2 regions of the Mesorhizobium sp. M0408 genome follow, and region 1 is predicted to be linked to the other one. Evidence: predicted binding sites of a transcription regulator. Region 1 holds the regulator's gene; the other holds the start of a gene.

Region 1 (7,829 bases):
TCAGATAGAACACGTCCTTGTTCTCGATCAGCCGGTCATAGCCGACGACCGGGATGCCTTCGTCCAGTGCCTTCTGCACGGCCGGCCCGATGGCCGAGGCGTCCTGCGCCAGGATGATCAGTGCGCTGGCGCCCTGCGAGATCAGGCTCTCGACGTCGGTGAGCTGCTTGCCGGGGTTGGACTGTGCGTCGGCGGAAATATACTTGTCGCCTGCGGCATCAATGGCCGCCTTCATTGCGGCCTCGTCGGTCTTCCAGCGCTCTTCCTGGAAGTTCGACCAGGAAACGCCGATGACCTTGTCTTTAGCCTGCGCCACCGACGCCAGCGCCAGCGTCATGGCGACACCCGCCAGAATGGCGGTCGTGAATTTCTTCATCATATCCTCCCTGCGCCGCGTACGGCGTGACCAATTGGCTCAAAGACCAGCTTAGAAGCTCTAATTTTTTCGAGCCTCGAAAAAATACTGGCCCGATCTCCGGCTGCTGTCAACATCGATTCTGATGGATTTTGATGACTCTGCGAGTTTTTTCGAGCGTCGGAATAAACGATGACAGCGCCACCTGCATCTGACACTATTTGCCTGCGTCCGACACTATTTGTCGGACATTACCGACGGCTTCCGGTTCATGAGCGGCCGCGGCAACCGGGAGGAAAGCAAAACAATGTCGGTCGGAATCCGCCATGACGATTTGCGCCGGCGCAACCGGGCGATGGTGATCTCGGCGGTGCGCCGGGCCGGCCAGCCATCGCGTACTGAGATCGCAGCTACTACCGGCCTCAGTCATTCGACCATATCGGCGATCTCTTCCGACCTGATACGGGAAGGCATCCTCGCCGAGAGCAAGGCAAGTGAGCCCGTTTCGTTGAAACGCGGTCGTCCGCAGGTCGGCCTCGCCCTCAACCCGGAAGCGGCGGCGGTGCTGACCGTGGTGTTGTCGCTGAATTTCCTGTCGGCCGCCATTATCGACTATACGGGACAGGTGGTCGCCGAGGAACAGCGCCGGCTGGACACGCTGACCATGCCGCGCGACGAGCTGATCCGTGAATGCATGGCCATCGTCCGGCGCCGGCTGCAGGATCCAGACCTTGACGTCCGCAGTGTCGCCCGCATCGCCCTGGCGATTCAGGGCATTACCGACTCCCCTGCACGCGCCATGCTGTGGTCGCCGATCACGCCGCAGACCGACATCGCCTTTGCCGACATGCTGGAGGACGAATTCGGCATCCCGGCAACGGTGGAGAACGACTGCAACATGATGGCGGTGGCTTTGCGCTGGCGCAATCCGGATCGCTATCGCGACGACTTCATCGCCATCCTGCTTTCGCATGGCATCGGCATGGGGCTGGTGCTGAAGGGCGAACTGTTCACCGGGACGCATTCCTCGGGTGGCGAATTTGGCCACATGATCCATCGTCCGGGCGGCGCGCTCTGCCGTTGCGGGCGGCGCGGCTGCATCGAGGCCTATGCCGGCAACTACGCCATCTGGCGCAACGCCAGGCAGATGAGCGAAGAAAGCGAACCGATCGCCGACGTCAGCGACGCCGACATGCGAGCACTGGCGGCCCGGGCGCGCGAGAAAGATGGGCCGGAACGCGAGGCCTACCGCAAGGCCGGCGAAGCGCTGGGTTTCGGTCTCGGCTCGCTGTTCGCGCTGATCGATCCGGCACCGGTCGCGATGGTCGGCGCCAGTGCCGCCGCCTTCGATCTGATCGAGCCGGCCTTGCGGAAGGCAATCGCCCAGACCGCCGGCGGCCAGCATTCGGACTCGATCTCCTTCGATACAGAGCCGAACGAATTGCCGCTGATCCGCGAAGGCTGCGCGATGCGGGCGCTAAGCTTCGTCGACCAGGAGATTTTCGCGCCGGGCGCGCAAATGAGGCCCAGCGTCAGAAAGAACGTAGCCTGACCAGGCGGGTCAATCTTCCCTGATCGCATAGCCGGCACCGCGGATGGTGCGGATGACATCCGGCATCCGGCCGTTGTTGACGGCTTTGCGCAGCCGCCCGACATGCACGTCGACGGTGCGTTCGTCGATGTAGATTGTCTCGCCCCAGACATTATCGAGTAACTGGCTGCGCGAGAAGACACGGCCCGGATGCCGCATCATGAACTCGAGCAGCCGGAATTCGGTCGGCCCGAGCCTGATTTCGCTCTTCTTGCGATAGACCCTGTGCGATTCGCGATCGAGCACGATGTCGCCGACCTTCAGCACGCTGGACAGCACTTCCGGCTTGGCGCGCCGCAGCAGCGCCTTGACCCTGGCCATGAATTCCGGTGTCGAAAACGGTTTGACCAGATAGTCGTCGGCGCCGGTCGAAAGCCCGCGCACCCGGTCGCTCTCCTCGCCGCGCGCGGTCAGCATGATGATCGGCAGCCGCTCGGTTTCGGGGCGCACCCGCAACCGACGACAGAGCTCGATGCCGGAAACCGCTGGTATCATCCAGTCGAGCACCAAAAGGTCGGGCACATTCTCCTGCAAACGGATCTCGGCTTCGTCGCCGCGTGTCACCACCTCGACCTGGTAGCCTTCGGATTCGAGATTGTAGCGGAGCAGCACACCCAATGGCTCCTCGTCCTCCACCACCATTATGCGTGGTGCGATCATCGGCTGGGCACCCCCATCATGTCACCGGTGCGGACATTGTCGTTTCGTCCTGCTTCGGACGATTGACCGGCAATTGCTCGCCGGTCAGCACATAATACGCATTTTCGGCGATGTTGGTGACATGGTCGCCGATCCGCTCCAGATTCTTGGCGCAGAACAGCAGGTGCGTGCAAGCGGTGATGTTGCGCGGATCTTCCATCATGTAGGTCAACAGCTCGCGGAACACGGACGTGTATTTGACGTCGATGCGCTCGTCGGCGGCACGCAGCTTGGCCAACGCGGCCGCATCGCCTGCAGCATATTCCTCGATGACACCCTGCACCTGGATGAGAACCAGCTGCGCCATCGCGTCGATGGAATGCGACAGGTCCCGCGGCGTGGCGCTGAGGCCGACCGCACTCACGCGCTTGGCGATATTCTTGGCAAGGTCGCCGATGCGTTCGAGGTCGCCCGCCATGCGGATCGCTCCGACCACATGGCGAAGATCGTGGGCCATCGGCTGGCGTTTGGCGATCAGGGTGATGGCGCGGTCGTCCAGTTCGCGTTGACGCGCATCCATGATGGCGTCGTCGGAAACGACGCGTTGCGCCAGCACGTTGTCGGAATTCAACAGGGCCTTGGTCGCCCCGCCGACCATCGAACCGGCGAGGTCGGCCATGTCGCGGATCAGCTTGCTGATCTGCTCGAGATCCTCGTCGAAAGAAGCGACTGTGTGTTCGCCCATGGTCCTGTCCTCATATGCATGATCGGAACGGCTCAGCCGAAGCGGCCAGTGATGTAGTCCTGCGTGCGCTTCTCGCGGGGCGACGTGAAGATCTTCTCGGTCCGGTCGAACTCGACCAGTTCACCCAGATACATGAAGGCGGTCTGGCGCGACACGCGCGCCGCCTGCTGCATGTTGTGGGTGACGATGACGATCGTATAGTCGGCTTGCAATTCGTCGATCAGTTCCTCGATCTTGGCAGTCGACAGCGGGTCGAGGGCCGAAGCCGGTTCGTCGAGCAGAATGACTTCCGGCTTCACGGCCACGGTGCGGGCGATACAGAGCCGCTGCTGCTGGCCGCCGGACAGGCTCAAGCCGCTGGCGTTGAGCTTGTCCTTGACCTCGCTCCACAGCGCGGCGCGCTTCAACGCCTGTTCGACGCGGCCGTCCATCTCGGACTTGCCGAGGTTCTCGTAGAGCCTGACGCCGAAGGCGATGTTCTCGTAGATCGACATCGGGAACGGCGTCGGCTTCTGGAACACCATGCCGATCTTGGTCCTGAGGAGGTTGAGATCCTGCGACCGGTCGAGAATGTTCTTGCCGTCGAGCAGCACCTGGCCCTCGGCCGTCTGTTTTGGGTAGAGCTCATAGATGCGGTTGAACACACGCAGCAGCGTCGATTTCCCGCACCCCGAAGGGCCGATGAAGGCCGTGACACTGCGCTCAGGCAGTGACAGGCTGATGTCCTTCAGCGCCTTGCTCTGGCCGTAGTAGAAGTTGAGATTCTTGACCTCGATCTTCGTCTTCTCGACGACCGTTTCGGCCATCGTCATGTCTGGGGACAACATCTGTGTCATCTGTCCTCTCTGCGTCCGGTAAGGCTGCGGGCGAGGATGCTCAAGCCCAGAACCGTCAGGGTGATTATGAGTGCGCCGGTCCACGCCAGTTGCTGCCATTCCTCGTAAGGGCTGAGAGCGAACTGGAAGATGGTCACCGGCAGGCTGGCCATCGGCGCGTTGATATTGCTGCTCCAGAACTGGTTGTTGAGCGCGGTGAAGAGCAGCGGCGCCGTCTCGCCGGAAATGCGTGCTATCGCCAGCAATATGCCGGTGACGATGCCGGACAATGCGGCGCGGTAGGCGACCGAACGGATCACCACCCAGCGTGGCGCGCCGATCGCGGCACCGGCTTCACGCAACGCGTTCGGCACCAGGTTGAGCATGTCTTCAGTGGTGCGCACGACCACCGGAATGACCAGGATGGCAAGCGCAACGGCGCCGGCAATGGCCGAGAAATGTCCCATTGGCCGCACCATCAGCTCATAGACAAACAAGCCGATGATGATCGACGGCGCCGACAACAGGATGTCGTTGATGAAGCGGACGACGGTGGTGATGCGCGAAAAGCGTCCATACTCGGCCATGTAGGTTCCCGCCAGCACGCCGATCGGCGTGCCGACGACAACGGCGATGATCGTCATCAGCAGGCTGCCCGCGATGGCATTGAGCAGGCCGCCGGCCTCGCCCGGTGGTGGCGTCATCTCGGTGAAGACCGCGAGCGAAAGCCCGGCTGTGCCCTTATAGACCAGTGCGCCGAGAATGAGCGCCAGCCAGGCAAGCCCGATGCCGGCGGCGACGACGCAAAGCGCCATCATCACCGAATTCCTGGCTTTGCGGCGGCTGTGGAGCGATGAGGATGTCGACATCGGTCAGGCTCCCGTACGGGCGTCGATCCGCATCAACATATAGCGGGCGGCGGCAAGGATCAGGAAGGTGATAACGAAGAGGATCAGGCCGAGCGAAACCAGCGAGGAGGTGTAGAGGTCGCCGTCGGCCTCGGTGAATTCATTGGCGATGGTCGCCGAGATCGTCGTGCCCGGCGCGAACAGGGAGGCACTGATGCGGTGGGCGTTGCCGATGACGAAGGTCACCGCCATGGTCTCGCCGAGCGCCCGGCCCAGGCCAAGCATGACGCCGCCCATGATGCCGATGCGGGTATAGGGAATGACCACGCGCCGGGTCACTTCCCAGGTCGTGCAACCGATGCCATAGGCCGATTCCTTCAGCACCGCCGGCACCGTATCGAAGACGTCTTTGGTGATCGAGGTGATGAAGGGCAGCACCATGATGGCAAGGATCAGCGCCGAGGTCAGAAGGCCGATGCCGTAAGGAGGGCCGGCGAAAAGGCTGGATAGTCCCGGCACGCCGTGGAAGACGTTGATGATGAAGGGCTGTATCGCCGTCTGCAGGAACGGCGCGAACACGAACAGGCCCCAGATGCCGTAGATGATCGAAGGAATGCCGGCCAACAGCTCGACCGCTATGCCGATCGGGCGCCTGAGCGGGCGCGGGCAGAGCTCGGTGAGAAAGACTGCAATGCCGATGCCGATCGGAACCGCGATCAGGATGGCGATGGCCGCCGTGACCAGGGTGCCGTAGATCGGCGCCAGTGCGCCAAATTTTTCCGTGACCGGATTCCAGCTTTCAGTCGTCAGGAAAGAAAAACCGAACGACGACAGCGCCTGCCATGAGCCGGCAAACAGCGAGATCGCGACACCGCCGAGGATGACCAGCACAAGAATTGCGGAAGCGCGGGTGAGTCCGCGGAATAGGGCATCTGTGAGCGCGAAGCGCCGCACCGTAGCTTCCCTGGCCCGGGCTGCTGCAGATGATGGCATGGCATCGGAAGCGATGGTCATTGGGTCCTCGCGATTGAAGGCAACAGGGAGGGCGCCATCGACGCCCTCCCTGGAGGAGATTACATAGCCGAGTAGAGCGGCTTGCCGTCGTCGCCGACGACTTCCTTGGCCCACATGGCCTTGACGCTCTCAACCACCTTTTCGGGCATCGGAACGTAGTCCAGCTCGCCGGCCATCTCGTCGCCCTTGTCGTATGCCCAGGCGAAGAATTTGAGCGCTTCGCCGGTGGTCGCGGCATCATCCGGCTTCTTGTAGAGCAGGATCCACGTTGCCGCCGTCATCGGCCAGGACTCGGCGCCCGGCTCGTTGGCGAGGATGACACCATAGCCCGGCTGCGAGCTCCAGTCGGCATTGGCCGCTGCCGCCGAGAACGCCGCCGCGGTGGGCTCGACCTTCTTGCCGTCCTTGTTGATCATATCGGTGTGGGTGAGCTTGTTCTGCTTGGCGTAGGCATATTCGACATAACCGATCGCGCCGCCGGTCTGGGAAACGTTGTTGGCAACGCCCTCATTGCCCTTGGCGCCGATGCCGACCGGCCATTCCACGGCCTTGTCGACGCCGACCTTTTCTTTCCAGTCCGCGCTGACGTCGCCGAGGTAATAGGTGAAGTTGAACGTCGTGCCCGAACCATCGGAACGGTGAACGACCGCGATCGCCTGCGAAGGCAGCTTGACGTCCGGATTAAGCTTCTTGATCGCTTCGTCATCCCAGCTCGTGATCTTGCCGAGGAAGATGTCGGCCAGCGTCGGGCCGTCGAGAACCAACTCGCCCGGCTTGATGCCTTCGAGATTGACGACGGGAACGATGCCGCCCATCACCATCGGGAACTGAGCCAGTCCGGTCGCTTCAAGCTCGTCGCCCTTGAGCGGCGCATCCGAAGCGCCGAAGGTAACGGTCTTGGCTTTGATCTGCTTGATGCCGCCGCCGGAACCGATCGACTGGTAGTTAAGGCCAACGCCGGTGTCTTTCTTGTAGGTGTCGGCCCACTTCGCATAGATCGGGTAGGGGAAGGTGGCGCCGGCGCCGGAGATGTCCGCGGCGAGCGCGGCGGACAGGGTGAGAGTGGTCGTCGCCGCAGCCATTGCAATCGCAACGGCCGCCGAGCGGATGAAATGTCTCATGTGGCCTGCTCCTGTTCGGAATATGGTCTCTCGGCGCCATTCCTCCGGCGCCCGCTGAGGCCAATAGCCCCCGATTATTACAGTCGCATGACAGTTTCATGTCGCTCCGGTAACGGCGCCCAGCCGGGTTAAGAAGGAGCGGCCGCGGGCTTTGTCGGCATGGGCCGCGGTTTGCCGCTGGAATCAGCAGCTTGCGTGAATTCCGGCCGGCATCGTCTGCTCGGCGATCGTAGCCACCGGCTTTAAAAGAAAAAAGCCGGACGGGAGCGCGTTGCATGCAGCCAGAACGTGTCATGGCCGCGCCATCGCCGAAACAGGTCCGTTGGGGTAAATCTGACCCTGTTTCTTGCCGGCGGTCGCTGCTCCCGCCCGTAACTGGAGGAGCGGAACTTCGAATATCCCATTGTCGCCACTGAGCGCAGCTTTGGTATGGTGCGATCGCACCATGGCCTTACGCTGGAAGCGTTGACGAATCGCAAGGTTCTAACTCGCGCTGGACCTCCATCCGCGCCCGACCCGGCGCTCGATCTTCGAGCAACGCCTTCGACTGGAAGTGCGACGACTCTACTTCACGGTATCTACTCCCTTCGCCCTATTCCGCCGGTTGTCGGTTAGGCCGAAGCAGCGTTATAAGCTTGCAGGGGTATTGCTGATGTCTCGACGGATTCTGCCTGTCTTCCTGTGCCTGGCGCTGCCTCTGG
Region 2 (7,829 bases), on a different contig from region 1:
TGAAGAAGGCGCGGATCGAGACGGCATTGGTGGTGTCGTCGGCGCCCTGGTCAATGACCTTGAGCACATCGTCCGGGCCAATGATCGAAGCGGTGACCTGGACGCCGCCGGTGCCCCAACCATAGGGCATCGGCATTTCGCGCGAGGCGAACGGCACCTGATAGCCAGGAATGGCGATGCCCTTGAGGATCGCCCGACGGATCATCCGCTTGGTCTGTTCGTCAAGATAGGCGAAGTTGTAGGTGGCGATGTCGGTCATGGCGATCGCTTCCGCTCTGTGCTACCGAATTGAGTTCCAAGACACGGAAAAGGGGCTGGGCTCCGATGACCCCGACCGGATGGATGCGCCTCGGAATCCTGTTGCTGGTGTTCGTCGGGGTGGTTGCCTTTGTGCTTCGAAGAATGGTTCTTCCTGAGCCGAGGGAAGGCGCGCAAGGCGAGACCATTGGCGGCAGTAGCGGTTACGGCGGATACGGAGGCCATTCCCCAGACGGGGGAGGTCACGGTGGTGGAGCTAACTGAAGTCATTCCGCTGCCTGCCTCTTCTCTTCGCCCTTGCCGGCATTTTCGCGGGCGTCGTGCTCGGTGCGCATGCGGCGCACGAGGTCGAGCTCGGCCTGGAAGTCGACATAATGCGGCAGCTTCAGATGCTCGACGAAGCCGGTCGCCTGGACATTGTCGGAATGCGAGATGACGAACTCCTCGTCCTGCGCGGCGGCGATGACATCCTCACCCAACTCCGAGGCGCGCAGCGCGCGGTCGCACAGCGCCATGGCCATCGCCTTGCGCTCGCTCTGGCCGAAGACGAGGCCGTAGCCGCGGGTGAATTGCGGCGGCGCCTTGGCCGAGCCCTTGAACTGGTTGACCATCTGGCATTCGGTGACGCGGATGCTGCCGAGCGGCACGGCAAAGGGCAGTTCCGGCACGTCCAGTTCCAGTTCGACCTCGCCGATGCGAACCTCGCCGACGAAGGGATGGTTGCGCGCGTAGCCGCGCTGGGTGGAATAGCCGAGCGCCAGCAGAAACCCCTCGTCGCCGCGCGACAGCGCCTGCAGGCGGATGTCGCGCGCCATCGGGAATTCGAGCGGCTCGCGGGTGATGTCGCCGGGGACATGATCCCCAGGCATGTCGCCGTCGGGCTCGATCAGGCCTTCGCGGGCGAGGATGGCCGAGACGCGCGGCATGGCTTCCGCCTCGCCTGCACGCTGCTCCGGCTCGGCGACATCGCCGCCGGCGGCAAGTTCGGGATCGAGCAGCCGGTGGGTGTAGTCGAAAGTCGGGCCGAGCAACTGGCCGCCGGGCAGGTCCTTGTAGGTGGCCGACACCCGCCGCTCGACCAGCATCGTGCCGGTGTCGATCGCCCTGGTGTAGCCGAAACGCGGCAGCGTCGTGCGATAGGCGCGAACCAGGAAGATCGCCTCGATCATGTCGCCGCGCGCCTGGACGATGGCGAGTGCCGCCAATTCCCTGTCGTAGAGCGAACCTTCGCTCATCACCCGGTCGACGCCGAGCGCCAGCTGCTCGACGATCTGGTCGAGGCGAAGTGCGGGCACCGAACGATCGCCGCGCCGGCGGTCGGCGAGCAGTTTGTGGGCGTTGCGAATGGCCGCTTCGCCACCCTTTACCGCAACATACATGCTACGCCTCCATCATCTTGATGCGCGTCGTGCGCGGCAGGCAGGCAACGCTGTCAGGGGTGGCGAGGACGATGTCGACACCGCGGGGAAAGCGCTGGTTGTTCTGCTTCCATTGCTCGACGAAATGGCGCGGCATTTGCGCCGGCGCGATCGTCGCCGTCTTCTCGATGCCCGGGCCTTCGAGCACCAGCGCAGCGCCGGAGATGAGATCGCCGACCTCGAGGATCAGCGTCGTCGAGCGATCGGGATAATCCTGGGTGCCTTGCGAAAACCCGTCGAGCGCCATCATCTCGGCCGGCGTGGCGATCAGCGCGAAATGCGCGTCGGCCGGGGTGTTGGCCAGCGGCGCGCCGGTATGGAAGCCAAGCCAGGATTTCACCGCCGACACCTGCAAAGCCGGGTCGAGCCAGAGCGGCGTGTCGTTGTCGCACAGCGCCAGCGCAACGGCGCCGGCGGTGGCCGACAGCGGCGCCGGTGGGTGGGCAAGGGCCGGCAAGGGCTGGACGCTGCCCGGCCGCGCCATCGCGTCCATCACGGCACGGAATACGGTCTGGGCATTGAATACCGGATCGGCGAAGCCGCCTTCAATGGATTGAGCGGCGATATCCATCAGTCTTCTCCGCGCACCATGGTGAAGAAATCGACCTTGGTCGCCGCCGTCTCGGCGCGGCGCTGTTCACGCGCCTTGGCCAGTGCCGCCTGCAATGGCGCAACGATCCTGATCTCGACCTCATTGCGGTGGGCCGGGTCCTGCCACAGCGCATCGGCGATTGCCGCCAGCCTTGCCTTCTGCTTGTCGCGGCCGAGCGCGTAGCAGTGGCCGACATGGCCGGACGCAAGCCGCACCGTGGCACGGGTGACCGTCGCCTCGCCGACATTGAAAGGGGCACCACCGCCGCCGATGCGGCCGCGTACCGTAACCAGGCCGGTTTCGGGGCCACGCAGAAGTTCCGCTTCGCAAGGCAGGCCGGCTTCGTCCCAGAGGCGGACGATGTCGTCGCCGGCCGATTGCGCCAGCGTCGCCATCACGGCCTTGCGCTCGGCCTGCTCTCGCGCTTCCCGTCCTCGCATGGCGGTGCTCCTCGTCTGCGTTCATTTTGTCTATTGATATAGACAACTATACAAATTATATCCATTATCTAGCGCGTGTCCATGACGGGCACGTGACACGGGCCAAAAGATCGGCGCGAGGAATTGGGGCGGGAGATGATCGGACAAGCCAACAGCATCGAGCGGCGCAGCGGTGTCGCGCTGTGGCGGCAGATCGCCGATCAGATCCTGCATTCGATTGCCGTCGGCGATTTTCCCGAAAATGCGGCGCTGCCGCCGGAGATCGCGTTGGCCGGACGCTATGGCGTCAACCGCCACACGGTGCGCAGCGCTATCGCAGCGCTGGTGCAGGAGGGCGTGCTCAGGGCGGAGCAAGGGCGCGGCACCTTCGTGCTGTCGCGCAAGCGGCTGTCTTATCCGATCGGCGCCCGCACCCGCTTTTCCGAGGGATTGCAAGGACAGGCGTCCGAGCGGCATATCACCTTGCTCGCGTCATCGATCGAGCCGGCCAACCGTCGTGTCGCAGAGGGCTTAGGCCTTGCGACGGGGGCCGATGTGATACGCCTGGAAACGCGCGGCGAAGCCGATGGAATGCCGGTGTCTCGTGCGGCCGGCTGGTTCGATGCCAGGCGCTTTGCCGGCATCGATGCCGCCATGGCGGAAACCGGTTCGATCACCGCATCGCTGGCACGTTTCGGCATCGACGACTATCTCAGGCAATCGACTGTGCTGTCGGCGCGCCATGCCGATGCCGCCGACCTTGCGGACCTCGAGCTGCAGCCCGGCGCCATCGTGCTGGTGACGGTCGCCGTCAACGTCACGCCCGACGGTCAGCCGATACAGTTTTCGGAGTCGCGCTTCCCGGCCGAGCGGATCGAGCTCAAATTGTCGGCGCTCTGAGATGCGGCAGCCCTGGCATCATCCGACTTGAATGACGGCCTTGATCAGGCCGGACTTCTCATGCGCCCAGCGGGCGAGGTCGTGCGGCGTCTCGCCAAGCGTGGTGCGGTGGGTGACCAGCTTTGTCAGCGGCAGCGCGCCGTTGCGGATCGAGGCGGCGACATGGTCGAAATCGGCACGCAGGGCGTTGCGGCTGCCGATCAGCATCATCTCGCGCTTGTGGAATTCGGGATCGGAAAAGGCGATGTCGTCCTTGACGACGCTAACCAGGACCAGCGCCCCGCCGTGCGCGACATGGGCGAAGGCCGACTGCACCGACCGGGTGTTGCCGGTGGCATCGAAAACCACGTCGAAGCCGTCGCCGCCGGTTGCTTCCCGCACCAGGTCGGCAGCAGCGCCCCGCGAGCCGTCGAGGGTCGCGAAGCCGAGTTCGCTTTCGGCGAAACCCAACCTCTCCGCACTCATGTCGAGCAGCGTCACGTCGAGCCCGGCGATGCGGGCGAACAGCGCCGTGCCGAGCCCGATCGGGCCGGCACCAATGACCAGTGTGCGCGCACCTGGATCAGCGAGCGAGCGCCGCACGGCATGGGCGCCGATCGCCAGGAATTCGACGGCGGCGGCATCGGCCAGCGACAGGCCGTTTGCCGGATAAAGATTTTGCGCCGGCACCAGGATCTGCTCGCACATGGCGCCGTCGCGGTGGACGCCGAGCACCTCGATCCTGACGCAGCAATTCGGCTTGCCTTGCCGGCAGGCGATGCATTTGCCGCAGGCGAGATAGGGATTGACGATCACCGCTTCGCCGACGGCGAGATCGACGTCCTCACTAACCTCGGTCACGGTGCCGGAAACCTCGTGGCCCATGATGCGGGGATAGGCGAGGAACGGGTGCTTGCCTTCGAAGATGTGATAGTCGGTGCCGCAGATGCCGACATGGCTGACGGCGACCAGCGCCCAGCCGGCGGGGGGCGCGCCAGGCGCCGGACGGTCTTCGAGGACAAGTTCGCCGGGCGAGCGGCAGACGACGGCTTTCATGCTTCAATCCAGTCGGTTCATGGCACCGCCGGCCCTGCTGTCGCGAGGCCGGCGGTTATTGGGAGGCAGTCTATTTGCCGCGGCGGCGCAGCCCGTCGAAATAGACGATGACGATGATCAGCACGCCGGTGATGATGCGCTGCCAGAAGGCGTTGACGTTGAGCAGATTGGCGCCGTTGTTGATGGTGGCAAGGATGAAGGCGCCGAGCAGCGGTCCGTGCACGGAGCCGACAGCGCCGAACAGCGAGGTGCCGCCGATCACCGAGGAGGCGATCGCCTGCAATTCCCAGCCCTCGGCCTGTGTCGGATTGCCGATGCCGATGCGCGAGGCAAGCAGCACGCCGACGAAGGCCGCACACAGGCCCGACAGCGTGTAGGCCATGTAGATGGTGCGCTGGACGTTGACGCCTGACAGGCGCGACGCCTCGGCGTTGGAGCCGACCGAGAACAGATAGCGGCCCCAGCGGCTGTGGTGCAGGAAGATGTAGGCTGGGATGCCGACCAGGATCACCATCCAGAACAGATTGGGGACGCCGGCGAAGGAACTGCGCGAGAACGTCTGGAAGGCGTCGTTGTTGATCGAGATCGAGTTGCCATTGGTCATCAACAGACCGATGCCGCGCAGCGAGGTCAGCGTTGCCAGGGTGATGATGAAGGGCGGCAGGCCCATCTTGACGATGCCGAACCCATGGAACATGCCGATGGCGACGCCGACCAGCAAGGTGATCAGGATGGCGAGGAAAACCGGTGTGCCGGCGTTGATCAGCATCGCGACGATGACGGTGGCGAAGCCGACCACGGCGCCGACGGAAAGGTCGATGCCGCCGGTGATGATGACGAAGGTCTGGCCGACCGCCAGGATGGCGATCATCGACCCTTGCCGTAACAGGTTGGAGATGTTGTTGGCGGAGGCGAAGCTCGGCGTGGCCACCGACAGGATGATCCATAAAAGAACCAGCAGCGCCAGCAGTGTCAGCCCGAACAGGGCGTTGTAGTTGCGTTTCGGCCTTTCGGCAGCGATCGCCTCGGTGCTCATATCTTCCCTCCCGGTCTTTCTTGTTTCTCGGCCAGCGCCTGGGTGAGGATCTCCTCGTGATCAGCGGTACGAAACCCATGCGTGGCCACCAGCTTGCCGCGCCGGAACACGTGCAGCGTGTCGGCGAGCTCATAGACCTCGGGCAGGTAGGACGAGATCAGGATGATGCCGGCTCCCTTGGACAACAGCGCGCCGAACAGGCGGTAGATCTCGGCCTTGGTGCCGACATCGACGCCGACAGTCGGCTCATCGAAGATGAATAGCTTGGCGCCGTGGGCGAGCCATTTGCCGATGACGATCTTCTGCTGGTTGCCGCCGGACAGGCTGGAGGCCAGCGCGCCGCGCGTCGGCGTCTTGATGCGCAGGTCGGCGATCTGGCGATCGGCTTGCGCCTTTTCCTGCGCGCGGGAGATCAGCAGATTGCTCGAGATGCGCTTGTAGATCGGCAGATTGAGGTTGAGTCCGACCGGCAGGTTGAGGCAGAGGCCCTGGTCGCGGCGGCTTTCCGGGGCCAGCGCCATGCCGAGCCTGATCGCGTCATGTTCGGAATTGACCTTGACCTCCTTGCCCTCCCACAGGATCTGGCCGGCCGATTTGCGGTGCCGGCCATAGAGCGTGGTGACGAACTCGCTGCGCCCGGCGCCGATCAGGCCATAGAGGCCGACGATCTCGCCGGCACGGACGGACATCGAGACATTTTCGAAACCCTTGCCGGACAGGTTCCTGGTTTCGACGATGGTCGCGCCGGGGGTGAAATGCTCCTTGTGGTAGACCTGCTCGATCGAGCGGTTGATCATCATCTTGACCAGCTCGGCGTCATTGGTCTCGGCAATGTTCCTGGTGCCGACCAGCGTGCCGTCGCGCAGCACCGAGACGCGGTCGGCGAGCTCGAACACTTCTTCCATGCGATGGCTGATGTAGATGATGGTGACGCCTTCGCCCTTCAGCCGGCGGATCAGCGTGAACAGCTGGTCGGCCTCCTTGCGGGTAAGATAGGCGGTCGGCTCGTCGAAGATCAGGAATTTGGTGCCGCGCACGGTGGCGCGGGCGGCGGCGATCAACTGCTGCTGGCCGATGGTCAGGTCACCCAGCATGACATGCGCCGGCAGGTCGAAGCCGAGATCGTCGATGATCTTCTGCGCCTGCCTGATCATCGCCCGCTGCTGCAGGATGCCGAAGCGGGAATCCTCTTCGCCGAGGAACATGTTGGCGGCGACGGTGAGATGGCGGCACAGGACGACTTCCTGATGCACGGCATTGATGCCGAGCGCCATCGCCTCATGCGGCGTTGCCAATGCGGCAGGCTTGCCCTCCCAGATGACGTCGCCGGAGGTGCGCGGCATGACGCCGGTAAGAAGCTTGATCAGGGTGGATTTGCCGGCGCCGTTCTCGCCAACGATGGCGTGGATCTCGCCGGCCTTGAAGGCGAGATCGACCGGCTTCAGCGCATGGGTGCCGGGATAGCGCTTTTCCAGCCCGCGGAGTTCGAGGATGGTCCTGCCCGGTTCCAGCGTTGGGGCCGGATGGAGTTCCTGCGCCGTCGACATCATGACAATCCTCCCAGATTGGCCCCCAAAGATTGGCCTCGCGATTGGCACGAGTGGGATGTTTCCGGGGCGAAAGGCCCCGGAAACAGTTCACTTGCGGCTATGCTCAGTCGAGCTTCGGGTTGAGCAGCGCGTCGATCTTCGGATCCTTCATGTTGGCCTTGGTAACCAAATTGGCGCCGGTATCGACATTGGCCTCGACCTTCTCGCCCTTCGAGGCGGCGAGCGCCGTCTTGATGCCGTCATAGCCCATCCGGTACGGATCCTGAACGACGAGAGCCGAAATGACGCCGTCATTGAGGAACTTGATCAGCTTCTCGTCGCTGTCGAAACCGACCAGCCCGACCTTGCCGGCAAGACTGTTCTCGGCGATCGCCTGACCGACGCCCTGCGCCATGATCAGGTTGGAGGCGAAGATGCCCTTGAGGTTGGGGTTGGCGGTGATCAGGTCGGTGGCGATGTTGAGGCCGGTGGTGGCCTGGCCGTCGGCGTATTTGTCGGCGACCAGCTTGAGGCCGGGATATTTGGCGGCGAGCTGTTCCTTGAAACCCTGGGCGCGCTGTTCGAGCGAGCCGGCACCCGGAAGCGCGGTGATCAGGGCGACGTCGCCCTCGACCTTGCCGC

Evidence for each region. The regulator PhoB, encoded in region 1, activates phosphate uptake and scavenging genes when phosphate is short. The targets are predictions, from matches to a motif close to TGTCATNNANCTGTCAT.
Region 2: phnF (phosphonate metabolism transcriptional regulator PhnF) is a predicted target of PhoB. The motif match lies at 2,790-2,806, and genes of this name have one in related genera.

What each region holds. Positions count from the first base shown of each region.
Region 1 covers NZ_JAMYRO010000003.1:15,293-23,121, forward strand. The annotation lists gene xylF (D-xylose ABC transporter substrate-binding protein) at 1-376, opposite strand, end outside; gene NKI67_RS04030 (ROK family protein) at 663-1,907, shown strand; gene phoB (phosphate regulon transcriptional regulator PhoB) at 1,917-2,606, opposite strand; gene phoU (phosphate signaling complex protein PhoU) at 2,623-3,330, opposite strand; gene pstB (phosphate ABC transporter ATP-binding protein PstB) at 3,363-4,166, opposite strand; gene pstA (phosphate ABC transporter permease PstA) at 4,163-5,014, opposite strand; gene pstC (phosphate ABC transporter permease subunit PstC) at 5,018-6,007, opposite strand; gene pstS (phosphate ABC transporter substrate-binding protein PstS) at 6,067-7,128, opposite strand; gene NKI67_RS04065 (hypothetical protein) at 7,781-7,829, shown strand, end outside.
Region 2 covers NZ_JAMYRO010000001.1:20,564-28,392, forward strand. The annotation lists gene NKI67_RS00110 (alpha-D-ribose 1-methylphosphonate 5-phosphate C-P-lyase PhnJ) at 1-259, opposite strand, end outside; gene NKI67_RS00115 (carbon-phosphorus lyase complex subunit) at 525-1,637, opposite strand; gene phnH (phosphonate C-P lyase system protein PhnH) at 1,639-2,247, opposite strand; gene phnG (phosphonate C-P lyase system protein PhnG) at 2,247-2,708, opposite strand; gene phnF (phosphonate metabolism transcriptional regulator PhnF) at 2,844-3,587, shown strand; gene NKI67_RS00135 (zinc-binding alcohol dehydrogenase family protein) at 3,606-4,622, opposite strand; gene NKI67_RS00140 (ABC transporter permease) at 4,693-5,658, opposite strand; gene NKI67_RS00145 (sugar ABC transporter ATP-binding protein) at 5,655-7,208, opposite strand; gene NKI67_RS00150 (ABC transporter substrate-binding protein) at 7,312-7,829, opposite strand, start outside.